One region of the Curtobacterium sp. SP.BCp genome, then DNA from elsewhere that is predicted to be linked to it. Evidence: predicted binding sites of a transcription regulator. Region 1 holds the regulator's gene; the other holds the start of a gene.

What was found. Region 1 encodes HrcA, which represses chaperone genes, less so after heat shock. Its sites were predicted from a motif close to TTNGCACTCGNNNNNNNCGAGTGCNAA; they were not measured.
Region 2: the regulator HrcA is predicted to act here: its motif matches at 5,023-5,049, upstream of groES (co-chaperone GroES).

The regions. Positions count from the first base shown of each region.
Region 1 covers NZ_CP194338.1:1,545,273-1,560,595, reverse strand. Annotated here, with positions in the region: gene ACRQ4C_RS07545 (16S rRNA (uracil(1498)-N(3))-methyltransferase) at 14-751, opposite strand; gene dnaJ (molecular chaperone DnaJ) at 751-1,860, opposite strand; gene hrcA (heat-inducible transcriptional repressor HrcA) at 1,948-2,967, opposite strand; gene ACRQ4C_RS07530 (DUF4870 domain-containing protein) at 3,077-3,475, shown strand; gene hemW (radical SAM family heme chaperone HemW) at 3,499-4,716, opposite strand; gene ACRQ4C_RS07520 (HAD family hydrolase) at 4,745-5,437, shown strand; gene ACRQ4C_RS07515 (DUF1990 family protein) at 5,556-6,203, opposite strand; gene ACRQ4C_RS07510 (hypothetical protein) at 6,532-7,020, shown strand; gene lepA (translation elongation factor 4) at 7,025-8,872, opposite strand; gene ACRQ4C_RS07500 (pyridoxal phosphate-dependent aminotransferase) at 9,103-10,269, opposite strand; gene rpsT (30S ribosomal protein S20) at 10,506-10,766, shown strand; gene holA (DNA polymerase III subunit delta) at 11,105-12,124, opposite strand; partial or broken gene ACRQ4C_RS07485 (ComEC/Rec2 family competence protein) at 12,900-13,910, opposite strand; gene ACRQ4C_RS07480 (helix-hairpin-helix domain-containing protein) at 14,635-15,303, opposite strand.
Region 2 covers NZ_CP194338.1:3,402,537-3,417,859, reverse strand. Annotated here, with positions in the region: gene ACRQ4C_RS16335 (alpha/beta hydrolase) at 1-393, opposite strand, end outside; gene tsaB (tRNA (adenosine(37)-N6)-threonylcarbamoyltransferase complex dimerization subunit type 1 TsaB) at 483-1,169, shown strand; gene rimI (ribosomal protein S18-alanine N-acetyltransferase) at 1,166-1,708, shown strand; gene tsaD (tRNA (adenosine(37)-N6)-threonylcarbamoyltransferase complex transferase subunit TsaD) at 1,695-2,750, shown strand; gene ACRQ4C_RS16315 (DUF4190 domain-containing protein) at 2,814-3,695, shown strand; gene ACRQ4C_RS16310 (class I SAM-dependent methyltransferase) at 3,783-4,985, opposite strand; gene groES (co-chaperone GroES) at 5,144-5,440, shown strand; gene rarD (EamA family transporter RarD) at 5,591-6,553, shown strand; gene ACRQ4C_RS16295 (ABC transporter substrate-binding protein) at 6,713-8,047, opposite strand; gene guaB (IMP dehydrogenase) at 8,293-9,795, opposite strand; gene ACRQ4C_RS16285 (branched-chain amino acid ABC transporter permease) at 10,244-11,455, shown strand; gene ACRQ4C_RS16280 (branched-chain amino acid ABC transporter permease) at 11,467-12,453, shown strand; gene ACRQ4C_RS16275 (ABC transporter ATP-binding protein) at 12,446-13,330, shown strand; gene ACRQ4C_RS16270 (ABC transporter ATP-binding protein) at 13,327-14,163, shown strand; gene ACRQ4C_RS16265 (hypothetical protein) at 14,377-14,556, shown strand; gene ACRQ4C_RS16260 (M15 family metallopeptidase) at 14,636-15,323, shown strand, end outside.

The sequences.
Region 1 (15,323 bases):
GCCGACGGCGGGCCTACCAGCGCCCGAGCCGCGTCTGGAGGATCGACAGTGCCGCCGGACCCGCGGTCGAGGTCCGGAGCACGGTGTCGCCGAGTCGCACCCGCACGGCGCCCGCGGCGACCAACCGGTCGAACTCGCTGCCGTCGATGCCGCCTTCGGGCCCGACGACGAGCGCGATGTCCTCGACGTCGGCCGGCGGCTCCCACGCGGAGAGCCGGACGTCGCCGACCGGGTCGAGCACGAGCACCGCCCGTCCGACGCCGACGGTCCCCACGAGCTGCGCGGTCGTCACCGGCGCCTCGACGGCCGGCACCCGCGGACGGATCGCCTGCTTCGAGGCCTCGTGCGCGATGGCCTCCCACCGCGCACGGCCCTTCTCGACCTTCGCCCCCTCCCACCGGGAGACACTGCGGGCCGCCGACCACGGGACGATGCGATCGACGCCGATCTCGGTCGACGCCTGCACGGCCATCTCGTCGCGACCGCCCTTGGCCAGGGCCTGCACGAGCGTCAGCGTGGGCGACGGCGCCGGGGAGACGTCCACCGCCGTGACCTCGAGCACGAGGGCGTCGCGGTCGGTGGTCACCACCGGTCCGGTCACCACGGTGCCGTTCCCGTCGCCCAGGCGCAGCGTCTCGCCGACCCGCACCCGCGCGACCGACACCGCGTGACGGCCTTCCGCCCCGCCCAGCGACACCTGGTCGCCGACGGTCACGCCGTCGAGCGCGGGCACGAGGTACAGCGAGGCCATCAGAAGTTGAAGAAGCGGTCGCGGAGCTTGCCGAACATGCCCTGCTGGAACCGGGCGAGCTGCGGCTTCGTCGCCTTGTGCGACTTCGCGAGCTGCTCGACCAGCTGGCGTTCCTTGTGCGAGAGCTTCGTCGGCGTCACGACCTGCACGCCGACGCGGAGGTCACCGCGCCCGGCGCCGCGCAGCTTCGTGACGCCGCGGTCCTTGAGCACGAGCACGTCCGCGCTCTGGACACCGGGACGGATCTCGAGCTCGACCGGCCCGTCGAGACCGTCGATCGTCGCGGTGGTGCCGAGGATCGCGTCGGTCATCCCGACCTCGAGCGTCGCGAGCAGGTCGTCGCCGTCGCGGCTGAAGACGTCGTGGTGCCGCACCCGGATCTCGAGGTAGAGATCACCCGAGGGGCCGCCGGCCGGACCGACCTCGCCCTGACCCGGCATCTGCAGGCGCAGCCCGGAGTCGACACCGGCGGGCACGTCGACCGGGATCGAGCGACGGGCACGCACGCGGCCCTGGCCCTGGCACGTCGGGCACGGGTTCGGGATCACGGTGCCGTAGCCGCGGCAGGTGCCGCACGGCGCGCTCGTGACGACGTTGCCGAGGAGCGAACGGACCTGGCGCTGGATGTGGCCGGAGCCGCCGCAGATGTCGCACGTGCGCGGGCTCGTGCCCGGCGCGCAGCACGAGCCGTGGCAGGTCTCGCACAGGACGGCCGTGTCGACCTCGACCTCCTTGTGGGTGCCGAAGACGACCTCGTCGAGGTCGACGTCGATGCGCAGCAGGGCGTCCTGCCCCCGCTCGGCACGACTGCGGGGACCGGAGCCCCGACCGCCGCCACCACCACCGAAGAAGGCGTCGAAGATGTCGCTGAAGCCACCGGCCCCGCCACCGAACGGGCTGTCCGCCTGCGGTCCGGCGTCGTACCGACGGCGCTGTTCGGGGTCGCTCAGCACGTCGTACGCGTGCGTCACGTCCTTGAAGCGCTCGGCGGCCTCCGGGCTGGGGTTCACGTCCGGGTGGAGTTCCCGCGCCAGGCGACGGTAGGCCTTCTTGATGTCGGCATCGGAGGCGTCCGGCTGGACGCCGAGGACGTCGTAGTGGTCTGCCACGTATCCCTCAGAGAGTTTCGGTTCGGTCGGTCTGGAGGCCCGGTGCGGGTCGTGCGCGTGGGTCGCGCCGATCGCGGTGCGGGCCGGTCAATGTTCGCCCAGGAGCTTGGACAGGTACCGTGCGACGGCCCGGACGGCGGCCATGTTGCTGCCGTAGTCCATCCGCGTCGGCCCGAGCACCCCGAGCCGTGCCACCTCGCCGCCGGCGAGGTACCCGCCCGCGACGATGCTCGTGGCGTCGAGGCCGTACTCGGCGTTCTCGACCCCGATGCGCGCGGCCACGGCGATGTCGTCCACCTGCATCTCCCCGAACAGTCGGAGCAGGGTGACTTGTTCCTCGATCGCCTCGAGCACGGGGAAGAGTCCGCCGGAGAAGTCGGACTCGCTCTTCGCGAGGTTCGCCGCGCCGGCCATGAGCAGGCGGTCCTGGCGGTTCGCCGCCACCTGCTCGATGAGGGTCGCGACGACGACCCCGGCGAGGGGCTGGACGTCGGGGCGGAGCTGTTGCGGCACCGCCCGGAGCGCCCCGGGCACGTCCTGCAGGAGCAGCCCCACCGTGGCGCCGTTGACGACCGTGCGGAGTTCGGTGAGCGCCGACTCGTCCAGGCTGACGTCGCTCTCGACGACGCGCTGCTCGACGCGCGCGGTGTCGGTGATGAGCACGACCATGAGCCGTGTGTCACCGAGCCGGACCAGCTCGACGTGCTGCACCCGGGCGCGCACCATCGACGGGTACTGCACGAGGGCCACCTGGTTCGTCAGCTGGCTGAGCAGGCGGACCGTGCGGCCGAGGACGTCGTCGAGGTCACCCGACGCACCGAGGAACGTCTCGATCGCGTGACGCTGTGCACTGGAGAGCGGGCGGGCGGCGGCCAGGTGGTCGACGAACACCCGGTACCCCTTGTCGGTCGGTACCCGTCCGGACGACGTGTGCGGGGCGACGATGAGCTGCTCGTCCTCGAGCTGGGCCATGTCGTTGCGGATGGTCGCCGCACTGACCCCGAAGGCGTGGCGGTCGACGATGGACTTCGACCCGACCGGCTCGCGGGAAGCGACGTAGTCCCGCACGATGGCCTTGAGGACCTCGAGGCTGCGTTCGCTGACCACTCGATCCCCTTTCCGTTCGCGTTGGCACTCTCGTGTGTCGACTGCTGATCCTACGCCCGACGGCCGACAACACGGGACGTCCGTCGGCGCTCGTCGGTACGCTTCCCGCATGACCTACGGACAGCAGCCCGGCGGCCCAGGCGGCCCCCAGTACCCGCCGAACTACCAGGCGCCCCAGCCGATGAGCCCCGAGGACCAGCGACTCTGGGCGACCCTGACGCACGTCGGCGCGATCTTCTTCAGCCTGCTCGTGCCGATCGTCGCGTACCTCGTGCTGCGCGATCGGGGCCAGTTCGTGCGCGAACACACTCGCCAGGCACTGAACTTCCACATCACCGCGGCGATCGCCGGAGTCGTGTGCGGCCTGCTCTCGATCATCCTCATCGGCCTGATCCTGCTGCCGATCTTGGGTGTGCTCGTGATCGTGTTCTCGATCCTCGCCGCGATCGCCGCCAACCAGGGCCGCTTCTACAAGTACCCGCTGTCGATCGAGTTCATCAAGCAGTAGCGGATCACCCGGGCGCCGAGGGCTCAGTCGAGCAGCTCGCGGACCACCGCGTCCGCGAGCAGCCGGCCCTGCCTGGTCAACTCGACCCGACCGCGCACCGCGGCCGAGCCGTCCACGAGACCACGTGCGATGAGCCCGGCGACGCGGCCACGGGCCTCCCGGCGGAGTTCCGACGTGGCGAGCTCCCCGCGGACCCGCGCCGCGAGGAGCACGCGCTCGACGTACCGTGTCTCGTCGTCGAGGGTCTCGCGGCCGGCTGCCGGCGACTCCCCCGCGAGCACCCGGTTCGCGTACGCGGCCGGGTGCTTGACGTTCCACCAGCGGGTGCCGGCGACCGCGGAGTGCGCGCCCGGGCCGACGCCCCACCAGTCGTGACCCTTCCAGTAGGACAGGTTGTGGCGGCTCGCGTGGGCCTCGCCCCGTGCCCAGTTCGAGACCTCGTACCAGGAGTACCCGGCCGCACCGAGGACGTCGTCGGCGAGCTCGTACATGTCGGCGGCGAGGTCGTCGTCGGGAGCGGGCAGTTCGCCCCGGGCGACCATCCGCCCCATCGCGGTGCCCTCCTCGACGATGAGCGAGTACGCCGAGACGTGGTCGGGCGCACAGGCGATCGCCGCGTCGAGCGAGGTCCGCCAATCGGCGAGGGACTCCCCCGGCGTCGAGTAGATGAGGTCGAGCGACACGTCGAGGCCCTGCTGCTTCGCGAGGTCCACCACGAGCGGCACCCGCTCCGGGTCGTGCGTGCGGTCGAGCGTGGCGAGGACGTGCGGCACCGCCGACTGCATGCCGTAGCTCACCCGGGTGAAGCCGCCCTCGCGGAGCGTCTGCAGGGATGCGCCGTCCACCGAGTCGGGGTTCGCCTCGGTGGTGACCTCGGCGCCGGGCACGATGCCCCACGTCTCGTCGATCGCGCGGAGGATCATCACGAGGTCGTCGGCCGGCAGCATCGTCGGGGTCCCACCGCCGAAGAACACCGTCGACACCGGACGACGCGGGACACCGGAGCGCTCGAGCACCGAGGCGGCGAAGCGGATCTCCTGCACCGCGTGGCCCGCGTAGTCGTCACGACGGACCCCGCGCAGCTCGGACGCCGTGTACGTGTTGAAGTCGCAGTACCCGCACCGGACCCGACAGAACGGCACGTGCACGTAGACGCCGAACGGGACGTCACCCGCTCCCGGTCCGGGGGTGATCAGCCCGTCCGACGGAGCAGGATCGGCGATCGGCAGGGCGCTCGGCATGGACTCCATTCTCGGTCATGATGGAGGCATGGAGCACCACACCGTCCCCACCACGGTGCTGTGGGACATCGACGGCACCCTCGTGCTGAACGCCTCCTCGCCGGGCAACCTGTACCACCTGGCGCTCGAGCGGGCGGTCGGCCGTGACCTCACCCTGCGCGTCGGGCACCAGCACGGACGGACGGACGCCGGCCTCATCGCCGAGCACGTCCGGGCGCACGACCTCGACGACGCACTCATCCCGACCGTGTCCGGGCACCTGCGCGACCTCACCGACGAACGCTTCCGTGCCGGTGACCACCGGAAGCCGGCGCCGGGTGCCCGCGACCTCCTCCGACGCTTCGCCGTGCTGGGCTGGCGCAACGGGCTGCTCACCGGCAACTCCGAGCACCGGGCACGCGTCAAGCTTCGTGGCGCGGGGTTCGACCTCGAGGCGTTCGACTGGGCCCACTCGTTCTTCGGCGACGAAGAGGTCGACCGAGCCGGCGTGACCGGACGTGCTGCCGCTGCGCTCCGTGGCGAGCGGGCCGTGATCGTCGGCGACACCCCGCGGGACGGCGAGGCCGCCGACGTGGCGGGCATCCCGTTCCTGGCGGTCGCGACAGGCGTCTACGACGTCGAGGCGCTCCGGTCGACGAGTGCGGTCGCGGTCGCGCGCGACTGCGTGCAGGACGTGCAGCTGATCGAGGACGCGATCGCCGCGCTCGCGCCCCTGCGCTGACGGGCAGTGGCCCGGGCGGCCACCGAGACTCCGCTCCGCGGACACCTGCGCGCTGTCCGGGCCGCGGAGCTGTCCGCCGAGCGGAGTCTCGGCGTGGGCGATGTCAGGCGCGGAGGGGTCAGTCTCCGCGCAGCGCCGCGAGGTACTTCTCCGCCATGACCCGCTGCTGCCGGCGGAGCAGCGGCTCCACGAGGCGCCACTTCCGGCTCGCCGGCTGCGAGAACTGCCGCAACTGCAGCCAGACCGAACCGTCCGACGTGCGCTCGACGACGAACGACTCCTCGCCAGAGAGCGGGTGGCCCTCGAGCGTGCCGTACGCGAAGCCCTTCCGGTCCGTCTCGTCGATGATCGACACGACCCGGACCGGCGCGTGCACGGTCTGCCCGAACGCGTGCATCGTGAGCGTCGCGGTCGTCCCCGCGGTCAACAGCGGCGTGCCGTCGGGCGCGAACCGTTCGACCTTCGATGTGCCGATCGACGCGGGGGCGATCGGGACGCCGTGCTCGTCGAAGGTCACCGGGTTGTAGCGGACCTCGTCGTCGTCGGGCTGGTCGTCGACCTGCACGCGGATCCCGCTGCGCTCCTGGATCTGCCAGGACAACGCCTGCGTCACGGCGGTCTCGAAGCGGGCGTCGCCGTGGCCGATCCGCGCGCGGGACTCGGTGGGCGTGAAGCCCTCCGGCGGGTACGTCATGAGGTCCGACGCCTGGGTCGCGCCGACCGCGCCGTACGTCAGGGCGGTCCGGTAGCTGCCGCGGGAACTCATGCCGACCAGCCTACTTGGCGGTGCGAACCGTCACGACCCAGCTGCCGCGGGAACGCATGCCGACCAGCCTCCTCGGCGGTGCGAACCGTCACGACCCAGCTGCCGCGGGAACGCATACCGACCAGCCTCCTCGGCGGTGCGAACCGTCACGACCCAGCTGCCGCGGGAACGCATACCGACCAGCCTCCTCGGCGGTGCGAACCGTCACGACCCAGCTGCCGCGGGAACGCATGCCGACCAGCCTCCTCGCGATGACGACACAGAGGTTGACGGGCGAACCCCGAACTGGAGGCTCGGATCGCTCCCGCCACACCGCTATCGTCGGTCCGTGCCCACCGCGACCGCCGTCCCCCGACCTCGGACCGGCCGCACCCCGCGGACGCTGGGCACCCTCACCGCGATCGCCTTCGCGATCGCGGTCATCGCGCGGCTCGCCCTCGACCGGTACGAGGCGAGCGCCGCGCTCCCCGTCCGGTACACGAGCGAGCTCCCCGTCGACCGGTACCCGGTCGTCAGTACCCTGCTCGCGCAGGTCGCCGTCGCGAGCATCGGCGTCGGCGTCCTGCTGTTCGGCGCGCTGCTCGTGGTCGTCGTCCGACGCTCCCGCCGACGCCCGGTCGTCCCCTGGCTCGTCGGCGGAGCGGTCCTGCTCGCCCTCGGCGCGGCCGTCGCGTCCGTGGTGGCGAGCGAGCAGACCACGTTCGTCGCGATGACGGAGTGGAGCACCTGGCGGACCGCACTGGCGGGACTGGCCGCCGCGTGCCTCCCGGCCGTTTGCCTGGCAGCCCTGCGGGCGCGCGCCGAGCGCACCCGCTGAGCCGCTACTTCTTCTTCTCTTCGACGTCGCCCGAGAGCGCCGCGATGAAGGCTTCTTGCGGCACCTCGACGCGACCCACCATCTTCATGCGCTTCTTGCCCTCCTTCTGCTTCTCGAGGAGCTTGCGCTTGCGGGTGATGTCACCGCCGTAGCACTTCGCGAGGACGTCCTTGCGCATCGCCCGGATGCTCTCGCGCGCGATGATGCGTGCGCCGATGGCGGCCTGGATCGGCACTTCGAACTGCTGCCGCGGGATGAGCTTGCGGAGTCGCTCGGTCATGAGCGTGCCGTACGCGTACGCCTTGTCGCGGTGGACGATCGCACTGAACGCGTCCACCTGCTCACCCTGCAATAGGATGTCGACCTTGACGAGGTCGGCCGCCTGGTCGCCCGTGGGCTCGTAGTCGAGCGACGCGTAGCCCTGCGTCTTGCTCTTCAGCTGGTCGAAGAAGTCGAAGACGATCTCGCCGAGGGGGATCTCGTAGCGGATCTCGACGCGGTCCTCGCCGAGGTACTCCATGCCGAGGAGGGAGCCGCGGCGCGACTGGCAGAGCTCCATGATCGCGCCGACGTAGTCCTTCGGCGCGAGGATGGCCGCGCGCACCATCGGCTCGCGGACCTCGACGATGCGGCCGCCGGGGAACTCGGAGGGGTTCGTGACCTCGGTCACGGAGTTGTCCTCGTTCGTGACCTCGTAGATCACGCTCGGGGCGGTGGTGATGAGGTCGAGGCCGAACTCGCGGCTCAGGCGCTCGGTGATGATCTCGAGGTGCAGCAGGCCGAGGAACCCGCAGCGGAACCCGAACCCGAGCGCCACGGAGGTCTCGGGCTCGTACACGAGGGCGGCGTCGGACAGCTTGAGCTTGTCGAGCGCCTCGCGGAGGTCCGGGTAGTCGGAGCCGTCGATCGGGTACAGGCCCGAGAACACCATCGGCTTCGGGTCGGTGTAGCCGGCCAGCGGATCGGTCGCGGGCTTCTGCGCACTCGTGACGGTGTCGCCGACCTTCGACTGGCGGACGTCCTTCACGCCGGTGATGAGGTAGCCGACCTCGCCGACGCTGAGGCCCTTCGTCGGCTTCGGCTCCGGCGACGACACCCCGATCTCGAGGATCTCGTGCGTCGTCTTCGTGGACATCATCTGGACCTTCTCGCGCGGCGAGATGGTGCCGTCCACCATGCGGACGTAGGTGACGACGCCGCGGTAGCTGTCGTAGACGGAGTCGAAGATCATCGCGCGGGGCGGGGCGTCGACCGTGCCGACGGGCGGCGGGACCGTGCCGACGACGCGGTCGAGGAGCTCGGGGACGCCGACACCGGTCTTGCCGGAGACGCGCAGCACGTCCTCCGGCTTGCCGCCGATGAGCTGCGCGAGCTCGGCCGCGTACTTGTCCGGCTCCGCTGCGGGGAGGTCGATCTTGTTGAGGACCGGGATGATCTCGAGGTCGTTCTCGAGCGCCAGGTACAGGTTGGCGAGCGTCTGCGCCTCGATGCCCTGCGCGGCGTCCACGAGGAGGATCGCGCCCTCGCACGCGGCGAGCGATCGTGAGACCTCGTACGAGAAGTCGACGTGCCCAGGCGTGTCGATCATGTTCAGCGCGAACGTCTTGCCGTCGAGCTCCCACGGCATGCGGACGGCCTGGGACTTGATCGTGATGCCGCGCTCGCGCTCGATGTCCATGCGGTCGAGGTACTGCGCGCGCATCGCCCGCTCCTCGACGATGCCGGTGATCTGCAGCATGCGGTCGGCCAGCGTGGACTTGCCGTGGTCGATGTGCGCGATGATGCAGAAGTTGCGGATCGCCTCGGCCGGGGTCGCGGCGGGCTCGAGCGGCGCGGATGCTTGTGGGCTCACGGTTCCTCAGGGGTCGGGACGGTCGAACGATTGTCCCACGTCCGCGCGCCGGCGGCGCGCACCGCGGGCCGCTCTGTGGAGACGGGGCGCGGCCCTGGACGCTGTGCAGGACGGCCTGGAGGCGCGGGGCGGGCCCGCACCGCGCCTCCAGGCCGACGGATGGTCGCCGTCACGGCGGCTCGCGCCGTGTCCTCGGGCGGTGGCGATGGCCGGCTGCTCGCGCCGTCTCGTCAGACGGCCGCCGTGGCAGGTGCGGGCAGCGCGCCCAGGCCGCTCCGCAGGTCCTCCGCCGTCGCGGCCAGTGAGATGCGGATCCACCCCTCGCCGGTGCGCCCGAACGCGCTCCCCGGCGCGACCGCGACGTGCTCGCGGTGCAGCAGCGCGAGCGCCCACTCGGCGACGTCCCCTCCCGAAGCGTGCGAGACGTCGACCCAGAGGTAGAAGGCGCCGCGCGGGTCGAGGTAGCGGACACCAGCGGCGTCGAGGACCTCCTTCGCCACCTCGAGGTTCGCTCGGTAGTGCTCCCGGGCGTCACGGACCGCCGAGTGGTCCCCGACGATCGCGGCCAGGGCGGCGTACTGGTCGGGTTCGGCGACACAGCTGATCATCGCCTCCTGGGTGGTGCGCATCGTCGGCCCGAGGCTCTTCGGCGTCACGAGGTACCCCACCCGGACCCCCGTCATCGCGTACGTCTTGCTCAGCGAGAACGCCGAGAACACCCGGTCGTCGTCGTCGAGCGCAGCGATGCTCACGTGGCGGGTGCCGTAGGTGAAGTACTCGTAGACCTCGTCGCTGATCACCCAGAGGTCGTGCCGCTTCGCCAGTGCGAGGAGCTCGCGCAGGGTGTCCTCGCCGAACACCGAGCCGAGCGGGTTCGACGGCGAGTTCACGATGATCGCCCGCGTCCGCTCGGTGATGCTCGCCTCGAGTGCCGCGAGGTCCGGCTCGAAGCCGTGCTGCGGCGTCAGCTGGTACGGCACCGGTGTCGCGCCCAGGATGTGCGCGTTCATCGTGAACGTCGTGTAGCCGGGGTCCGGCACGAGGACCTCGTCGCCTGGACTGAGCACGAGCGTCATCGCCTGGAACAGCGCCTGCGTCGCGCCGATCGTCATCCAGACCTGCTCGAGGTCGACCTCGATGCGGTTCTCACGGAGGAGCTTCTCGCGGATCGCCTGCCGGAGCGGGGCGATGCCGCCGTTCGGCGTGTAGTCCGTCCGGTCCTCGGACCACGCGCGACGGGCGGCCTCGCCGATGTGCGGTGCGACCGGGACGTCGGGCTCGCCGATCACGAGCATGGTGACGTCCGTGCCGTCCGCGCGGAGCAGTGCGGCCTGTTCGAAGACCCTCCGGATGCCGGAGGCGGGGACGGTGTCGATGCGTGGTGCGAGGGACGGCATGCTCGCCACGGTAGCGACCGCGTGTTGCCGGGCGGTTTCGGCCGGTCCGGGTGCCGTGTCGTCGTGGTCGGCGTGCGGCGGTTCGCGGCCTGTCGGGCTTTGGCCGCTGGGCCTGCTCCTGGTAGTGTTGGTGGCTGGCTTCCGCGTTCCCCGCCCACGGGTGGAACGCGATGCGACCAAGGGCCCCTCTACCCAGCGGTCGCGACCACCCGTAGAGACGAACAGGAGCAACACGCATGGCGAACATCAAGTCGCAGATCAAGCGCATCAAGACCAACCTCAAGGCCACCGAGCGGAACAAGGCGTACCGCTCGGAGCTCAAGACGCACATCCGCCACACCAACGAGGCCATCGCCTCGGGTGACAAGGACAAGGCCGTCGCGGCCCTGGCCCTCGCGTCGAAGAAGCTCGACAAGGCCGTGAGCAAGGGTGTCATCCACAAGAACCAGGCCGCGAACCGCAAGTCGGCCATCGCGAAGAAGGTCTCGGCTCTCTGAGACTGACTCCTGCTCGAAGGCCCCGCACCGTTCGGTGTGGGGCCTTCGTCGTTCGCGGGGTGTGGCGGCGCGGGCGGGGGGCCTCGGGCGGGGGCGACGAAACGCGCGCGTTTCGACGATGCACCGGTCGATCGACGCTTGGTTGGTCGCATACGTGGTGCGTGATGACCGGGGATGATCGGCCGCGACGTTCCGCGCGCCGATCGACACGCGCATCGTCGGCTTCGAGGTCGTCGCGCGAGGTCGGGCGCACGCCGCCGCCCACCCGCGCCACGGGCGAGCATCACCACGTCAGCGGGCCAGGACCACCAGCGATGGCCGTGCGCCGGGTCGACCGGTCAGCGGTCCTCGCCGCGCCGGGCGATCGTGCGGACCATGACCTCGAGCGCGTAGTGGGCGTCGCGCGAGCCGCCCTTCACCGCCGTGTCGGCCGCGGCGATGCTGAGGATCGCGTTCGCCAACCCGGCCTCGCTCCAGCCCGCGACGTCCCGCTGCGCACGCTGCACCTGCCACGGCGCCATGCCGAGCGCGGATGCGGCCTGCCCGCTCGGCCCGCGGAACGCGCTGACCTTCGCCATGGTCCGGATCTTGCTCGCGAACGCGGCGACGATCGGCACGGGCGCCTCACCCGTGGCGAGGGCGTGCCGGAGCTCCACGATCGCGGGAGCCGACCGGCCGGCGAGGGCGATGTCCGCCACCTTGAAGGCGTTCGTCTCGACGCGTCCGCCGTAGTACTTGTCGACGACCTTGTCCGTGATCTCCTCGGCGGAGTCGGCGAGCAGCTGCCGGCACGCCGCAGCGAGTTCCGCCAGGTCGTCCGCGAAGGCCGCGACGAGCGTCCGGACCGCTGACGGCGCGATCTTGCGACGGGCGGCCCGGAACTCTGCGTTGACGAAGTCGATGCGGTCGGTCTCGCGCTTGAGCTCGTCGCACTGCACCTCGACGCCGCCGCCGACCCCGCTGCGGATCGTGTCGAGCAGCTTCTTGCCGCGCATGCCACCGCCGTGCCGGAGTACGAGGGTGACGTCGTCCGCCGGTCCCTCGAGGTACGCGATCGTCTCCGTGATGAACGCGTCCGTGCACTTCTCGACGTTGGTCACCCGCACGAGCCGGGGTTCGCCGAACAACGACGGGCTGGCCAGTGTCGCGAGGAGCCCGGGCGCGTACTGGTCGGCTTCGAGGTCGTGGATCTCGAGCGCTGGGTCCTCGCCGACGAGCAGGTCGCGCAGCACGCTGATCGCACGATCGGCCAGGAACGCCTCGGGCCCGGTCACGAGGACCACCGGTGCCGGTCGGACGCCCGACCACGGGACCTGGTCGATCTTCGCGGCGGCGCGCGCTGGCTTCTTGGCGGGCATGCGGTCCTTCCGGTGCTGCGAACGGCGGGGCTCCCGTCGCGCTGACGATCCTACGGCCGACCGGCGACGTCCGAGACCGGCCGACGAGCGACGCCGTCGGCGACGCGCGGACCCGGCCGACGGGGGCACCGTCCGACGACGTGCCGGGCGGCGCACCCGACGCGCGCCCGGGCGACCGCTCGGTCCAGACGCGCGGCCCGTCCACTCCCGGCGCAACCACCACCGTGCCGTGGAGGTCCGTGCGGTAGACGGCGGTCCCGGTCGCGGCGAGCACGTCGAGCACCCGACGGGTCGGGTGACCGTACGAGTTGTCCGCGCCGACGCCGATCAGCGCCACGCGCGCCCGGAGCGCCCGGTAGAGCCCGGCGTCCTGGTCCGCCGACCCGTGGTGGGACACCTTCACGACGTCGACCGGCGCGGACCCGGCTCCTCCGCTGGACGACGTCCGCATCCGCCGCTGCGATGCCTCGCCGAGGTCGCCCAGGAGCAGCGCGGACAGCGTCGCGGCGTCGCCGTCCCTTGCCCGGACGTGCAGGACGAGACTCGCGTCGTTCCCGGACTCCGACGACGTCGGCAGCGGCCAGACGACGTCGGCGCGGACGCCTCCGAGGTCGACGGACGTCCCGGCAGCGGCGCGGAGCACCTCGACCCCGGCCTGTCGCAGCCCCCGCACCACACCGTCGTCGGCGGGCCGTCCGACCGGTCCGACGAGCGCCGTGGTCACCGCAGCCTGGACCTCGGTCACGGCTCCGACGTGGTCACGGTCGAAGTGCGTCAGCACGAGCAGGGCGATCCGGTCGACCCGCAAGAGCTCGAGACACGCGCGAAGGAGTTCCGGTTCGTCGCCGGTGTCGACCAGCGCGACCGCCCCGGCGGAACGGAGCAGGACCGCGTCTCCCTGCCCGACGTCGCACGCCGCGGTCGTCCAGTCGGTGGGGACACTCCCCCGCACCACGAGCCGCGGCACGCCGACCGCGCCGACTCCGACGACCAGGACGACGGCCGACACGAGCAGCAGCCGGACGCGCACGGACGTCCCGACGAACACGGCGACGGCGACGCCCGCGCACACCAGCACCGCGAGCACGACCCCGACCGGTCCGACCGGCCACGGCGCCGAGGCCCCGGGGAACGCCGAGGCCGTCCGGGCGATCTGACCGACGATGCTCGCGGGCACCCACGCCACCGCGGCGAGGACCGCCGCTCCGCCCGGCCACACCGGCGCGACGACGCACGCGCCGAGGCCCACCACCGTGATGATCGGTGCCAGCGGCTCAGCCAGCAGGTTCGCCGGCACCCCGTACGTCGGCAGCTGCGGGGCCAGCAGGATCGTCACCGGCCAGCACGCCACTTGCGCAGCCACGGGGACCGCGACCGCCGCGGCCACCGGGGGCCAGACCCGCCGGGCGAGCAGCTCCGTCAGCGGCGGCGCGAGGACGACGATCCCGGCCGTGGCGAGGACCGACAGGGCGAAGGCGAACGACCGTGCGTACCAGGGGTCGACGACGAGCATCCCCACGACGGCGAGGGCGATGAGCGGGACGCCACGGACCGGACGCCCCGACAGGTGCACCACGAGCACGACGACCGCCATCACGGTGGCGCGGACGATCGAGGGATCGGGCCGTACCAGCACGACGAAGGCGAGCAGGAAGCCCACGGCGACGACGGCCCGGACGAGCCGCAGCAGCCCGAGCGCCCGACCGAGCAGCACCACGAGGCCGACGATCACGGCGCAGTTCGCGCCGGACACCGCCGTCAGGTGGGTGAGCGCAGTGGTCTCCATCGCGGCCTCGGTCGCCGGGTCGAGCCCGCTCCGGTCGCCGATCGCCATGCCCCGGAGCAGCGCGGCCCCGGGTTCGGGCAGGTCCGCGGTGACGGCGACGAAGGCCTGCCGCGAACGATCGGTGCCCGCGAGCAGGCCCGTGGGTCGGTCCACCCGCACCGAGCCGCGCAGGAACACGACGAAGGCGGTCGGCGATCCGGGGTCGTCCTGCTCGACCGACGCCGTCCCGTGGACCGTACTGCCGGCAGCGAGTCGCCCCGGCGCACCGGCGTCGCCGTCCGGGACCACCCGGACCGGGACGCGCAGCGACGTCGCGCCGTCTGCTGCGGTCAGCGTCCCCGTCACCGATCGTGCACCCCGTTCGAGGTCACGGTCGAGTGTCACCTGTACGGCACGCCGACCGCCGGGGTCGGACAGGACGGCCGGCGAGCGGCGGTCCTGGCCGACGGCGACCGCCACCGACACCAGGGCGACGAGCAGGGCGGTCGTCACGACGACGGTCACCACGGCCGCGAGCGACACGGCTCCGCCGCCCCCGAGGCACCTGACGAACAGGACCACGATCCCGACGGCCGCGACCACCCCCGCGGCGACCGCCACGATGACCGCCCGGTCCGGGCTGCCGACGAGGAGCGCCGACGCAGCCCACGCGGACGCCGCGGGGACCGCGATGCGCAGGTCAGCGACCCGCGCGCCGACTGCTCGCCCGACACGCGTGACGACGTCAGACACGGACGCGGTCTCGCAGGTCCGCGAACTTCGCGTCGCCGATGCCGCTGACGTCGAGGAGGTCCTCCACCGAAGCGAAGCGCCCGTGTTCCGCCCGCCATGCGATGATCCGTGCCGCGAGCGCCGGACCGATCCCCGGCAGGGTCTCGAGCACGGTGGCGTCGGCGCTGTTCAGGTCGACCACACCCGGCGCCGCGCCCGAGCCACCGGCCGCCGCACTCGGGGTGCCGACTCCCGGAGCGGCCTCGGGCGGCGGGTCGTCCTCGCCCACCCGCGGCACGTACACGCGCTCCCCGTCGACGACCGGTCGGGCGAGGTTCAGCCGTCCGAGGTCCGCGTCACGAGCAGCCCCTCCCGCTCGTTCGACGGCTGCGGCGATCCTGCTGCCCGCCGGCAGGGTGACGATGCCCGCATCGGCCACCGCGCCGGCGACGTGCACGACGACCACCGACGCCGACGCAGCCACTGGCCCAGATCCCGGCGACCCGGCCGCCCCCGCAGCACCCGATGCCGACGGACCCGAGGCCGCCGGACCTCCGGACGCCCCGCTCACCACGACCTCCGTCGGCCCCGCTCCCCCACCGGTACCGCCACCGAGGACGACGACCGCCAGCGCGACCGCGGCGACGACACCGGCGAGCAGCACCGCCGCCCGGGGCGTCAACGCGAAACGCGACCACGAGC
Region 2 (15,323 bases), 1.8 Mb from region 1:
GAGCCGCCCCTCGCCCCCGTCACCGATCGACACCGGGTCCGGTTCGTCGGCCATGATCGCGCCCTGGGCGGTGCCGACGTCCGGGAGGTACGAGGAGACGAACAGCAGCCGAGCGACCGCCCGGTGGCGGCCCGCCTCGGCGATCACGGTCCCGCCGTAGGAGTGTCCGACGACGACCGCGCCGTCGGGGTCGTCGACGTCGTCGAGCGCTGCACGGAGCGCGGCCGCATCGGCCACGAGGCCGGACGTCCCGTCCACCGCCGGAGCTTCGCCGCAGCTCGGGAGGGCGACCGAACGGCTCCGGACGCCAGCGCGGTCGAGCAGTGCTGCCGTGGGCGACCACCACCAGTCGCCGTCGCGGACGAGGGCGCCGTGCACGAAGAGCAGTTCCATGTCGGTGACGCTACGTCGTGGGGAGGTCGCCGTTCCGGCGTTCCGCTCACAGCGATGGAGCAACCGTCGGGGACGCCTACGATGGACGGGTGCTGCTCGCGATCGACACCTCCGCCGGGACGTCCGTCGCCGTCGTCGACCCGTCGACCGGGCAGCAGCTCGCGAGCCGCAGCACCGACGACTCCCGCCGTCACGCCGAGGTCATCGGACCCTTCCTCGCCGAGGTCCTGACAGAGGCCGGCGTCACACCTGCCGAGGTGACGGGCGTCGTCGCCGGCATGGGCCCCGGCCCGTTCACCGGTCTCCGCGTCGGCATCGCCGCCGCCCGCACCTTCGCCGCGGCGCGCGGCGTCCCCTTCCTCCCACTATCGAGTCACGACGCCGTCGCGGCCGATCAGCCCCAGACCGATCAGCCCCGGACCGATCAGCCCCAGGCCGATCAGCCCCAGACCGATCAGCCGCGGCCCGGCCCCTTCGTCGTCCTGACGGACGCGCGCAGGCGCGAGGTCTACTGGTCGGCGTACGACGCCGACGGCGTCCGCGTCGCCGGCCCGGGACTCGCCAAGCCGGCGGACCTCGACGAGGCGATCCGCGCCTCCCGTCCGGAAGCGGTCACCTGGGAGCGCGTCACCGCGGTCGCGATCCCGGCCTGGAGGCTCGGCGCGCTCGCCGCGGAACGTCTCGCCTCCGGCGCTCCCTTCGCCGACGACACCCCGCTCTACCTGCGCGACCCCGACGTGACGATGCCGGGAGCCCCGAAGCGGGTCGTCCGGTGACGGGCCTCCCCGACGGGTTGCGGCTCCGACCGGCCCACCCGCAGGACCTCGACGACATCATGTGGCTCGAGCACGTGTCGTTCCCCACGGACGCGTGGTCGGCGTCGCAGATGTCCGGCGAGCTGTACTCGCCGCACGGGTACTACGTCGTGGTCGAGACCGTGGCAGAGGGCACGGCGCCGACGGTCGTGGGGTACGCCGGACTGTCCTCGCTCGCGGGCAACCCGGTCGCCGACGTGCAGACGATCGCGGTCGCCGCCGAGCAGCGTGGGCGCGGCATCGGCAGGGTGCTCTTCACCGAGCTGCTCGACGAAGCGCGTCGTCGCGGCGTGCACGAGGTCTTCCTCGAGGTGCGGGCGGACAACCCGGTGGCGCAGGCGATGTACACCGCGTTCGGCTTCGAGCACATCGCCACGCGGCCCCGCTACTACCAGCCGGACGGCGTCGACGCGTGGGTGATGCGCGCGGAGCTGCCCGCGGCACCCGGCACCGGTTCCGTCGGGCCGATCGGACAGGAGGCGCTCGATGAGCACAACTGAACCTCTCGTGCTCGGCATCGAGACGAGTTGTGACGAGACGGGCGTGGGCATCGTCCGGGGGAACACCCTGCTCGCGAACGTCATCGCGTCGAGCATGGACGAGCACGCCCGGTACGGCGGCGTCGTGCCCGAGGTCGCCGCACGGGCGCACCTCGAGGCCATGACGCCGACGCTGCACGAAGCGCTCGACCGCGCCGGCGTCTCCCTCGACGAGCTGGACGCCGTCGCGGTCACCGCCGGACCCGGGCTCGCCGGTGCGCTCATGGTCGGGGTCGGGGCTGCGAAGGCGCTCGCGGTCGCGACGGGCAAGCCGCTGTACGGGGTGAACCACCTCGTCGGGCACGTCGGCGCCGACGTGCTGCGCTCGGACGGCTCCGAGATCGAACTGCCCACGGTCGCGCTGCTCGTCTCCGGCGGGCACACGTCGCTCCTGCTCGTGCGGGACCTCGTGGCTGACGTCGAGCTCCTCGGCGAGACGATCGACGACGCCGCGGGCGAGGCGTTCGACAAGGTCGCGCGGCTGCTCGGCCTGCCGTACCCGGGCGGCCCGCAGATCGACCGGGCTGCCGCGGACGGCGACCCGACGGCGATCCGGTTCCCCCGCGGACTGACGCTGCCGAAGGACATGGCGGCGCACCGGTACGACTTCTCGTTCTCCGGGCTGAAGACCGCCGTTGCCCGCTGGGTCGAGAAGTGCCGCGACGAGGGCCGCGAGGTCCCCGTCGCCGACGTCGCCGCGTCCTTCCGCGAGGCCGTGGTCGACGTGCTCCTCACGAAGGCCCTGAACGCGTGCCGCGACACCGGGGTCGACCGGCTCCTGCTCGGCGGCGGGGTGGTGGCGAACGCCCGCCTGCGTGCCGTCGCGACCGAACGCTGCGCAGCCGCCGGTGTCGCGCTCCGCATCCCGCCGTTCGACCTCTGCACCGACAACGGCGCGATGATCGCCGCAGTCGGTGCACGGCTCGTCGCCGAGGGGCACGCGCCGAGCGACCTCGGGATCGCCGCCGACTCGACGCTGCCGGTCACGACCGTCCAGGTCTGAGGCCCGGCGGCGCGGCTCGGCGTCCTGCACGGGCTCGGGCTCCGTGTGGAACGATGGGGGCCGGTGTCCGACGAGTGGGTGCCGGGAGGGGTGGACGCGGTGTCCGATCAGAACCAGTGGCCGAGGCCCGGCCAGTCCGACGAGCAGGCGAGCGGCGGGTACTCCGGCGCCCCGCAGCCCGACGGCGATCGTGCGTCCGACGGCAGCCGTGCGTCCGATCCGACGTCGACCCCGGCGCCCGGTGAAGCACCGAGCGCGCCGCAACCGCCGAGCGCCCCGCAGCCGCCCGAGAACCCGTACGGCCAGAACCCGTCCGGCCAGAACCCGTCCGGCGCGCAGCAGACCGGCTCGCAGCAGAACCCGTACGCGACGCCCGGGCAGGAGAACCCGTTCGCCGCGCCGGGCCAGCAGCCGGGGTACGGGGCGCCGCAGAACCCCTACGCCGCGCCGAGCAACCCGTACGCTGCGCCGAACCAGCAGCAGTACGGGCAGCCGCAGTACGGAGGCCAGCAGCAGTACGGCGGCCAGCAGCAGTACGGCGGCCAGCAGCCGTACGGCCAGCAGCAGTACGGCCAGCAGCAGTACGGCCAGCAGCCGTACGGCGGCCAGTACGCCGCGGCGGGCTACCAGCCCTACGCGCAGCGCCCGAAGACGAACACCCTCTCGATCCTCTCGATCGTGTTCGCCTTCGCCGGCATCTTCATCCCGCCGATCATCATCCTGACCAGTCCGGCCGGCGCGATCATGGGCCACGTCGCCCTCGGCAAGATCAAGCAGACCGGTGAGGGTGGACGTGGTCTGGCGCTCGCCGGCATCATCGGCGGCTGGGCGTTCACCGCGCTGTGGATCCTCTTCGTCGCGCTCATCGTCATCGCGGGCATCGCCTCCCGCAGCGGCTCGGGCTACTCCGACGACTTCGGCTCCACGGGCGCGTTCGTCCTCTGAACCCGACGCACGACCCGCACACGACGCGCCCACGACGACGGCCCCCGCACCCGCGGGGGCCGTCGCGGCGTCCGGGGGGGGGGGGGGCTAGCCGGCCACCTCGCCCAGCCGCTCGCACAGGATCGCGGTGTGCCGTCCCTCCAGGCGGGTGAGCACGAGCGTCACTGCGCGCCGCCCCCGGAGCCGCAACCGCTTCCGGAACTGCGCGGGGTCGACGTCGACCCCCCGCTTCTTGATCTCCACGGTGCCGACGTCGTCGGCGGTCAATCGTGCCGCGAGCTGCTTCACGTCGAGCGGCAGGGTGTCGACGACCCGGAACCCCTGCGCGAACGGCGTCGTGACGGCACGGTCCGACGTGACGTAGGCGATGCCGTCGGAGAGCATGCGACCGTCGATCGAGCGGGCGAGGTCCCCGATGAGCCGTGCGCGGATCACGGCTCCGTCGGGCTCGTAGAGGTAGGTACCCAGGGCGCCGACGGACACGTCCGGTGCATCGGCGGCCCCGGTCAGCTCGGCGACCCCGTGCGCCCCGATCACGGTCGCGGCGCGCCGGACCCCGTCGCGGGCGAGCGGGCCGAACCAGAGGGCCAGCTCGACGACCTCGCGGTCGACGGACACCCACTGCGCCTCGGCGGTGTCGGGGATGAGGTCGCGGTCGGTGCCCGGGCCGAGCTTCACGCCGGTCGGGGTGGTCGTCGCGGCGGCGAACACGGTGTCGAGCGACGGCGACCAGTCGTCCGGGTCGGCCAGGCGCCGGGTGTTCCCGTGTCCGGCGGTGCGGCGGGCGGGATCCATCCACACGCCGTCGACGCGGGAGAGGTCGAACGCTGCGGCGTCGCCGAGCTCCACTCGGGCGCTCGGCCACGGCGCGAGGTTGTGCGTCGCGACCGCCGCGGTGACCTCGTCGCGGTCCACCGCGGTGACGTCGAGGTCGAGCGCGGCCATCGCCATCGCGTCCCCGCCGATCCCGCACCCGAGGTCGGCGACCCGCGAGAGCCCGGCGGCGGCGAACCGGCCGGCGTGCTGCGCGGCGACCTGCAGCCGGGTGGCCTGCTCGAGTCCGGCTTCGGTGAAGAGCATGCGCGAGGCGAACGGCCCGAACTTCGCGCCCGCCTTCTGTCGGAGCTTCGCCTGGGTCAGGACGGCGGCGACGAGCCCGGGGTCGTGCCCCTCGCCGCGGAGGCGCGAGACGACCCGGACGATCTCGCCGCCGTCGGAGACGCTCGGAGTACGGTCGAGCAGGGCCATCCCCTCGGGGGTGAGCAGCTGGGCGAGTTCGGCGGCGTCCATCCTCCGATCCTCCCAGGTGCACACCGAGTCCACCGTGTTGGCACTCGGATTGACCGAGTGCCAACGACCCCCTAGAGTTGGCGTTGGCACTCTCCTGTGCGTAGTGCCAACCCGGTTTTCATCTGTACCGAGTCTGTACCGAGAAAGAAGAGGTCACCGTGGCCGTCAGCATCAAGCCGCTCGAGGATCGCATCGTCATCCGCCAGGTCGAGGCGGAGCAGACCACCGCTTCCGGTCTGGTCATCCCGGACACCGCCAAGGAGAAGCCCCAGGAGGGCGAGGTCGTGGCCGTGGGCCCGGGCCGTGTCGACGACAACGGCAACCGCATCCCGCTGGACATCGCCGTCGGCGACAAGGTCATCTACTCCAAGTACGGCGGCACCGAGGTCAAGTACTCGGGCGAGGACCTGCTGGTCCTCTCGGCCCGCGACGTCCTCGCGGTCGTCGTGCGCTGAGTCCAGCCCACTCCTCGAACGCCCCGTCGGCCACCTGGTCGGCGGGGCGTTCGTGCGTCCGCGTTCGGTCCGGCGGGTGGTCACCGAGCGTTCCTGCCGGGAGGCACGGTGCCGGTCCGCAGCGTCGGCGCCGCTTCCTAGGATGGTTCCGTGAATGAACCGACGACCGTGCGCCCGGCCCGCAGCGAGGCATCCGTCGGTGTCGTCCAGGCGATCGTGGCGTACGGGCTGTGGGGACTCATGCCGCTGCTCTTCGCGGCGATGTCCCCGGCCGGCGCGTTCGAGATCGTGGCGTGGCGGATCGTCTTCGGCCTGGTGTTCTGCGTCGTCGCGATCGCCGTGACCCGGTCGTGGCTCCGGACCCGCTCACTGATCGCCCAGCGCCGGGTGATGCTCGTGATGGGCCTGGCAGCGGTGCTCATCCTCGTGAACTGGACCGTGTACGTCGCCGCGACGACCACCGGCCACACCGTCGAGGCTGCGCTCGGGTACTTCATCAACCCGCTCGTCACGATCGCACTCGGCGTGGTCGTGCTGCGCGAACGCCTCCGTCCGGCGCAGTGGACGGCCGTGGGCATCAGCGTCGTCGCGGTCGTCGTCATCGCGGTCGGGTACGGGCAGGTGCCGTGGATCTCGCTCGCGCTGGCGTTCTCGTTCGGACTGTACGGGCTCGTGAAGAAGCGGGTCGGCGGGACGGTCGACGCGCTGAGCGGCCTGACGATCGAGACCGTGTGGCTGCTGCCGATCGCGGTGGTGGCCCTCGTGGTCATGGGCGTGACGGGCCTCGGCGGCGGTGTGACGTTCGCGAGCGAGGGCTGGGTGCACGTCCTCGTCACGGTGCTGACCGGCCCGGCGACCGCGGTCCCGCTGCTGCTCTTCGCGTCCTCGGCGCGCCGGGTGAGCCTGTCGACCCTCGGGCTGACGCAGTACCTCGCGCCGGTGATGCAGCTGCTCGTCGGTGTGGTCGTGCAGCAGGAGCCGATGCCGCCCGAGCGGTGGATCGGCTTCGCGATCGTGTGGCTGGCGCTCGTCGTGCTCACGGTGGACAGCTTCGCCGCGGCACGGTCGTCGCGGCGTCGTGCCCAGGCCGCGCCGGTGGCGGACCCGGCCTGACCCGCCGGACGCGCGCCGTGCCTCCCGGCCGGTCCTGCGGACGGTCATGCCGAGAACGCGACGCGATCCGCCCTCTCAACTGCGAAAGCGACAGTCCCCCGCGGTTGAACTGCGGGGGACTGTCGCTTTCGCGTACTGGTCGTGCCTACCTGGTCGTGCCTACTTCGAGACCGAGCCCTGGATGGCGCTCTGGTACACGGGCTTGTTGTCCGCGTCGAACTTGTAGATGCCGATGTAGGCGCTCGACGGGTCGTTGTTGTCGTCGAACGGTCCGATGCCGGACGGACCCGTGTAGTGGATGTCCTTCCCGTCCCCGAGGAGCGTCGAGCACTCCTTGAACGTCGAGCACTCGGTGCCACCGTCCGCCCCGGAGACCGCGGCCATGTTGGCCTGGATCGTGCCGGAGTCGGTGCCCTTGCCCTTCACCGCGGCGAGGGCGGCGAGCATCGTGGCGTCGTAGGACTCGGCCGCGTACGAGTAGTCGGCGAGGTCCTTGCCCGAGGACTCCTTGTAGAACGCGGCGAGCTTCTTCTTCAGGTCGTCCTTCGGCGAGGCGCCCGGGATGGTGCCCTGCGCGCCCTCGAGCGTGCCCTTGTCGAAGTCCTTCGAGTAGTCCGCGGTGTTGCCGTCGGACATGTAGATGCTCGACATCTTCGCGTTCTGCGCCTTGAGCTCCGGGATGATCGACTTCGTCTCGTCGAAGGCCAGGACGACGATCGCGTCCGGCTTCGAGTCGAGCGCCGCCGTCACCTCGGACGAGAACGTGGTCTGTCCGGGCGGGAACTCCTGGCCCTTGCCCTTGCCGCCGTAGACGACCTGGCCACCGGACGCCTCGACCGCGGCCTGCACCGAGTTGCGGAGACCCGTGCCGTAGGTGTCGTTGAAGACGAGGAACGCGACCTTGGCGTTGCCGTCACCCGTGATGAGCTGGCCGAGGGCCGAACCCTGCACCGAGTCCGGCGGAGCGGTCCGGAAGTAGTAGGACGAGTAGCCCGAGAGGTCGGTCGCGGTGTTCGCGGGGGAGATCTCCACGATGCAGTTGCTCGTGAGCTGGTCGATCACGTTGAGCGTGACGGACGAGGACTCGGCACCGATCGCGACCGGGACCTTCGCGTTGACCAGCTTGGTCGCCGCGGCGCTCGACACGGTCATGTCGTTGCTGTCGCCGGAGTCCGTCGCCGGGCTGATCGAGACGTCCTTGCCGAGCACGCCGCCGGCCGCGTTGATGTCCTCGACCGCGAGGCCCACACCGGACTCGGCGGGCGGGTTGAGGTACGCGAGCGAACCGGTGAGCGGCAGGATCGTGCCGATCTTCAGCGCGTCGGTGCTGGGGGAGTCCGGAGCCTTGCAGCTCGCGGCCGGGTCCTTCTTCGCGCCGCCGGAGGCGGACTCCGAAGGCGAGCTGCCGCCCGAGGTGGTGGAACACGCGGCGAGCAGGAGCGCTGCCGCCCCCGCCACTGCCAGTGCCGAGGTGGCACGGGTGGTTCTGATCATCCGTGGAGCCCTTTCTCTGCGCGGGGGCCGGACCGCATCGGGTCGAGCGCGGTGTCCTCCGCGTGGGATGTCGAGAAAGCTAGAGCGGATCTGTTTCGCCCGTGTGACGATCATCCACCCCTGGATGTTTCGTTACAGACCCGTGATGAAAGCTGAGCAGCCGCACAACCGTCCCGCACCCCGGATGCACGAACGCCCCGCTCCTCACTGAGGAACGGGGCGTCCGGGGCGGTCGCGCGGACCGATCAGCGGCTGTAGTTCGGGGCCTCGACGACCATCTGCACGTCGTGCGGGTGCGACTCCTTGAGCCCTGCCGGGGTGATCCGGACGAACTTGCCGCGGGCCTTGAGCTCCGGGATGGTCCGGCCGCCGACGTAGAACATCGACTGCCGCAGGCCGCCGACGAGCTGGTAGACGGCGTTCGCGACGGAGCCGCGGTACGGCACCTGGCCCTCGATGCCCTCCGGGATCAGCTTGTCGTCCGAGGGGACGTCGGCCTGGAAGTAGCGGTCCTTTGAGTACGAGGTCTTCTTGCCACGGGTCTGGAGCGCGCCGAGGGAGCCCATCCCGCGGTACGCCTTGAACTGCTTGCCGTTGACGAAGACGAGGTCACCGGGGGACTCGTCGGTGCCCGCGAGGAGCGAGCCGAGCATCACGGTGTCGGCGCCGGCGACGAGGGCCTTCGCGATGTCGCCCGAGTACTGCAGGCCGCCGTCGGCGATCACCGGGACACCGGCTTCACGCGCGGCGAGGGAGGCCTCGTACACGGCGGTGACCTGCGGGACGCCGACGCCCGCGACGACGCGGGTGGTGCAGATCGACCCGGGACCGACACCGACCTTGACCGCGTCGACGCCGGCGTCGATGAGGGCCTGCGCACCCGCACGGGTCGCGACGTTGCCGCCGATCACGTCGACACCGGCGAACGCCGGGTCGGCCTTGATCCGGCGGACCATGTCGAGCACGCCCTCGCTCTCGCCGTTGGCGGTGTCGACGACGAGGACGTCCACGCCTGCCTCGAGCAGGGCGGTCGCGCGCTGCCACGCGTCGCCGAAGAAGCCGATCGCGGCGCCGACGCGCAGGCGTCCTGCGTCGTCCTTCGTGGCGTCCGGGTACTTCTCGCTCTTGTCGAAGTCCTTGACGGTGATGAGGCCCTTGAGGCGACCGGCCTCGTCCACGAGGGGGAGCTTCTCGATCTTGTGTTCGGCGAAGATCGCGACGGCGTCGTCGGGGTCGATCCCGACCGGCGCCGTGATGAGCGGTGCCTTCGTCATGACGTCGCGCACGAGCGTGGTCTGGTGCTCGAAGGGGGCGACGAAGCGCATGTCGCGGTTCGTGATGATGCCGACGAGCTTGCCGTCGCCCTCGACGACGGGCAGGCCGGAGACGCGGAACTGACCGCAGATCGCGTCGACCTCGGCCACGGTGGCGTCGGGGGTGGTCGTCACCGGGTTCGTGATCATGCCCGACTCGGAGCGCTTCACCTTGTCGACCGCTGCGGCCTGGTCGGCGATGGACATGTTGCGGTGCAGGATGCCGATGCCGCCCTGGCGTGCCATGGCGATCGCCATGCGGGCCTCGGTGACGGTGTCCATCGCCGCGGAGAGCAGCGGGACGTGCACCTGGATGCGCTTGGTGAGCCGGGACGTCGTGGACGCCTCGCTCGGGATGACGTCGGTGTGCCCGGGCAGGAGCATGACGTCGTCGTACGTGAGTCCGATGAATCCGAACGGATCCGGCTGGTCCATGAGTCCCCTTCGTGGGCTGGGTGCCGTGGGGCGGCACCTGAAGTGGTCGAGACACCGGGAACGCAGCGACGGGTTCCGGATGAGCAATGGTAACGCGCGCGGGTGTGCGCGCATTCCGGACCGTGGCACACCGCAGAACCTGTGCAGGATCACGGTCAGGGCACGATTTCTCCAGGGAACGTGGTGGAAACACGGGGGACACAAAAACTCCCTAGGGTCCTCGACTATCCGAACGAGAGGCTCATCCGTGGGTTCCATCACTCCGCCGGGGTCAGCGCTGCGGCGCCGGTTCCGCCGAGGGGCGCCAGGCCGCAGCCGCCTGGTCCTCGCCGCAGTACTCTTCCTCGCTTTCCTCGCCACCTTCGCGGTCGACTGGGCAGTGTCGCCCGCGGCCCAGGCGGTGACGAGCAGTCCCAGCGCCAGCGCGCCTGCCTCGACCGGGCCGTGCGTGGTCAGCCCGACGAACGGGTGCATCCGCGGAACGATCCTCGACTCCGAGCGGGACCCCGCTGCGGGCGTCGCGGTGGACGTCGCGGGCGCCGGCGGTTTCGCCCAGACCGCGACCACCGACGACTCCGGTCGCTGGTCCGTGACGATCACGACGCCGGGGCAGTACACCGTCAGCGTCGACCAGGACTCCCTGCCGAAGGGCCAGTACCTGACGAACGCCGCGGACGCCGAGCGGAAGGTGACCGCGACGCTCAACGCCAACGTCGGGCAGATCTTCCAGCTCTCCGACCAGCAGGGTGCCACCACGCAGGCCGACACGAGCAGCTTCAGCTTCACGCGTGCCTGGCAGCAGTTCGCCTCCGGCATCCGACTCGGGCTCCTCATCGCGCTCGCCTCGATCGGCCTCTCGCTGATCTACGGCACCACCGGGCTCTCCAGCTTCTCGCACGGCGAGCAGGTGACCCTCGGCGGGCTCCTCGCCTACGTCTTCGCGAACCAGCTCGGATGGAACATCTGGGTGACGGGCATCGTGGTCACGCTGCTGTGCGCCGCGACCGGGTACCTCCAGGACGCGGCGATCTGGCGGCCACTCCGCCGGAAGCGGATCAGCCTGACGCAGCTCATGATCGTCACGATCGGCCTCTCGATCGCCGCGCAGTACGCCTTCCAGTACTTCTTCGGCGCCGCGACCGTCCGGATCCAGCAAGGCAACCCGGAGACGATCACGTTCGCCGGCATCACCCTCACGGTGCAGTCCTACGTCGCGATGGCGATCGCACTCGTCGTGCTCGTCGCCACCGGGCTCTTCCTCGCCAAGACCCGCTTCGGTCGAGCGACCCGCGCGGTGTCGGACAATCCGGCGCTCGCCGCGGCGTCCGGCATCGACGTCGACCGGGTGATCCGGTTCGTGTGGACGCTCGCCGCCGGCCTCGCGGGGCTGTCCGGCGTGATGCTCGGCCTCGTGCTGAACGGTGTCAACTGGCAGACCGGCCTCCAGCTGCTGCTCCTCATGTTCGCGTCGGTGACCCTCGGCGGTCTCGGCACCGCGTACGGGGCGCTCGTCGGCTCGATGATCATCGGCATCGTCGTGGAGCTCACGAACCTCGTGCTGCCGGGTGACTTCAAGTACGCCACGGCCCTCGTGATCCTCATCCTCATCCTGCTGTTCCGGCCGCAGGGCATCTTCGGTCGCGCCGAGCGGATCGGCTAAGGGAGCGCGTCATGGACTACTTCGTCAACCTGCTCAGCAGCCTCAGCCAGGAGGCCCTGGCACCCACCACGGCCGCGTTCGCCCTCGCCGCGATCGGTCTGAACGTGCACTTCGGCCTCACCGGACTCGTCAACATGGGCCAGGCGGCGTTCCTGCTGCTCGGCGCGTACGGCTTCGCGATCTCGATCACGAACGGACTGCCCTTCGTGGTAGCGGTGCTCATCGCCCTCGCGATCGCGATCGTCTTCGCGGTCATCCTCGGCATCCCGACGCTGCGGCTCCGCGGCGACTACCTGGCGATCGTGACGATCTCCGGCGCCGAGATCATCCGCATGGTCGGCCGATCGAGCCTCCTCACGGACACCACCGGCGGCTCGAACGGTATCGCCGGCTCGACCTACCGCGACCCGTTCAACGCGATCAGCCCGCTGCCGGACGGCACGACCACCATCCTGTGGTTCACGTACTCGAACAACGGCGTCAACGGCTGGTGGATCCGACTTGCGGCGTGGGGCCTCGTCGCCCTCTTCACCCTCGTGCTCTTCCTCCTCATGCGCAGCCCGTGGGGCCGTGTCGTGAAGGCGATCCGCGAGGACGAGGACGCCGTGCGCTCCCTCGGCAAGAACGTCTACTCGTACAAGATGCAGGCGCTCGTGTTCGGCGGCGCGCTCGGGGCCCTGGCCGGCGTGATCTACGTCCTGCCGAGTTCCGTGCAGCCCGACGCCATGGGCCGATCGATGACGTTCTTCATCTGGACGGCGCTCATCCTCGGCGGCGCGGCGACGGTGTTCGGGCCGGTGCTCGGCGCGGTGCTGTTCTTCGTCGTCCGACTCTTCATCCGCACGGTCGCGAGCGACTTCATCCCCGACTCGATCATGAACCAGCAGCAGGCGGAGCAGTTCTCCTACGTGCTCGTCGGCGTCGCGCTCATGCTCCTCATCGTGTTCCGTCCACAGGGACTCCTCGGCAACAAGAAGGAGCTGACGTTCAGTGTCTGAGTACAGCCACCCCAAGGCCGACCCGATCCTCACGGTCGACACCGTCACCCGTCGCTTCGGCGGCATGACCGCGGTCGACGTCGACCACCTCGAGGTCCAGCGGGGCTCGATCACCGCCCTGATCGGCCCGAACGGCGCCGGCAAGACCACGTTCTTCAACCTGCTCACCGGGTTCGACAAGCCGAGCCCCGGCGCGACGACCCGCTTCAACGGTGACACGCTGCAGAAGACGAGCGCGACGCACATCGCGAACAAGGGCATGGTCCGCACGTTCCAGCTCACCAAGGCGCTCTCGCGGCTCACGGTGATGCAGAACATGCTGCTCGGAGCGCGCGACCAGCCGGGCGAGAACTTCTTCGCCGCGCTCGTCCCCGCCCTCTGGCGACCCCGCGAGCGGGCCATCACCGCGAAGGCCGAGGAGATCCTCGCCCGCTTCAAGCTCGACACGAAGGCCGACGACTACGCCGGCTCGCTGTCCGGCGGCCAGCGGAAGCTGCTCGAGATGGCCCGCGCGCTGATGTCCGACCCGACGATGATCATGCTCGACGAGCCGATGGCCGGCGTGAACCCGGCGCTGACCCAGTCGCTCCTCGGGCACATCCAGTCCCTCCGCGACGACGGCATGACCGTGCTGTTCGTCGAGCACGACATGCACATGGTCCGGCACATCTCGGACTGGGTGGTCGTGATGGCCGAGGGCAAGGTCGTGGCCGAGGGACCGGCGGACACCGTGATGGACGACCAGGCCGTCATCGACGCGTACCTCGGCGCCCACCACGACACCGACCTGGGCGACGACTCGCTCCTCACCGAGGAGACCTACGAGGAGCTCGCCGAGGAAGTCAAGGAAGAAGACGAGCAGGAGGCGACCCGATGACCGACGCACCGAACGCTGCGGACGCGAGCCGCGCCTCCAGTCCGGAAACGCCGCAGGCGCCGGAAACGCCGCAGGCGGCGACCGCCACCCTGGACCGCGAGCCGGTCCTGAGCGCGAAGAACCTCGTCGCCGGCTACCTGCCCGGGGTGAACATCCTCAACGGCTGCGACCTCGACTGCTACCCCGGCGAGCTCATCGGCATCATCGGCCCGAACGGCGCCGGCAAGTCGACGCTCCTCAAGGCGCTCTTCGGCCTCGTCTCCATCCGTGAGGGGTCCGTGAGCCTGCAGGGTGAGGACATCACGAACCTCAAGGCGAACAAGCTCGTCCAGGCGGGCGTCGGCTTCGTCCCGCAGACGAACAACGTGTTCCCGTCGCTCTCCATCGAGGAGAACCTGCAGATGGGGCTGTACCTCCGGCCCCGGAAGTTCGGCGAGCGCCTCGAGGTCATCTACGACCTCTTCCCGGTGCTCGCGCAGCGCCGCAACCAGCGGGCGGGCTCGCTCTCCGGCGGTGAGCGGCAGTCGGTCGCGATGGCCAGGGCGCTCATGATGGACCCGAAGGTGCTGCTCCTCGACGAGCCGAGCGCCGGACTGTCTCCCGTTCGGCAGGACGAGACGTTCATCCGCACACGCCGGATCAACAAGGCCGGTGTGTCGATCATCATGGTGGAGCAGAACGCGCGACGCTGTCTGCAGATCTGCGATCGTGGGTACGTGCTCGACCAGGGGAGGAACGCGTACTCGGGCACCGGGCGTGAGCTCGCCGACGACCCGAAGGTCATCGAGCTGTACCTGGGCACGCTCGCCAAGGACGTCGACTCGGCGCGGTAGCGCCGGTCGGCCGCGGGTCCCGCTGTGGGGGTGGGATCCGCACCGGGTGGGGCCGTGCGTGGACGCTCCGCGCCGCACGGCCCCATTCCCGTGTCGGTGGCCGCCCGTGGGGGCCGCGCCGCCGGTCGGGTCGGCCACGCCCCCTCGCCCACGCCCCCTCGGCGACGGACTGGAGGCACGAGTCGGCTCCGACGGTCGGCTACCGTGGTGCAGGTGCGCACTCCAGGTCCCCGCGCGCTCGACGCCGTCGTCTGGCTGCTCTTCGTCGCCCTGTTCGTCGGCGCCGCGCTGCTCGTGAAGGTCGCCGCGGTGCTGCTCGTCGTCCTCGTGGTGCTCGCGGTCCTGCTCGGCCTCACGTTGCGGGTCCTGCGGAAGCGTCGGTCGCGCGGCTGATCGCAGTTCATCCTCCGGGACGACAGCGCTCACCCGCGGCCCCGATCCGCCGCGGGCACCCTGCCGCCACGCTGAGTGCGTGCCCACGCTCATCAACGACCCTCGCGTCCTCGCGGTCACCGTCCGACCACGGCGCGAGCCGCTGGTGCCCGTGGCCGACCTCGGTGTCCGCACGACCTCGACCGGTGTCGGCGGGCTCGTCCGCCGCGGGGTGGCGGAGCGCCTCGCCCGTGCCGACCGCGCCCTGCCCGCCGGCGTGCACCTGCTCGTCGGCGAGGGGTACCGGACGCTCGCGGCCCAGCACGCGATCATCGCCGACTACCGTGCGACCCTCGCCGCCCTCCACCCCGGCGTCACCCCGGGCGAGCTCGACGACCTCGTCTCCCGCTTCGTCGCACCCGCGCAGGCGGCGCCGCACGTCGCCGGTGCGGCGGTCGACTGCACCCTCGTGGACGACGACGGCGACCAGCTCTGGATGGGCACGGCGATCGACGACACCCCCGAGCAGAGCGGCGGCCGGTGCTTCACGGGCTCGCCGGACATCGACGACGAAGCCCGGGCGAACCGAGCGCTCATGGCCTCGGTCCTCGAACCGGTCGGCATGGTGAACTACGAGACCGAGTGGTGGCACTGGAGCCACGGCGACCGGTACTGGGCACACCGGACGGGAGCCGCCGCCGCGCGGTACGCGGCGGTCCCGGAGGCGTCCGACGCCGCACGGTCCAGGGCGGTCCCGGAGGGGGCCGGCGCCGCGGTGCGCAGCGCCG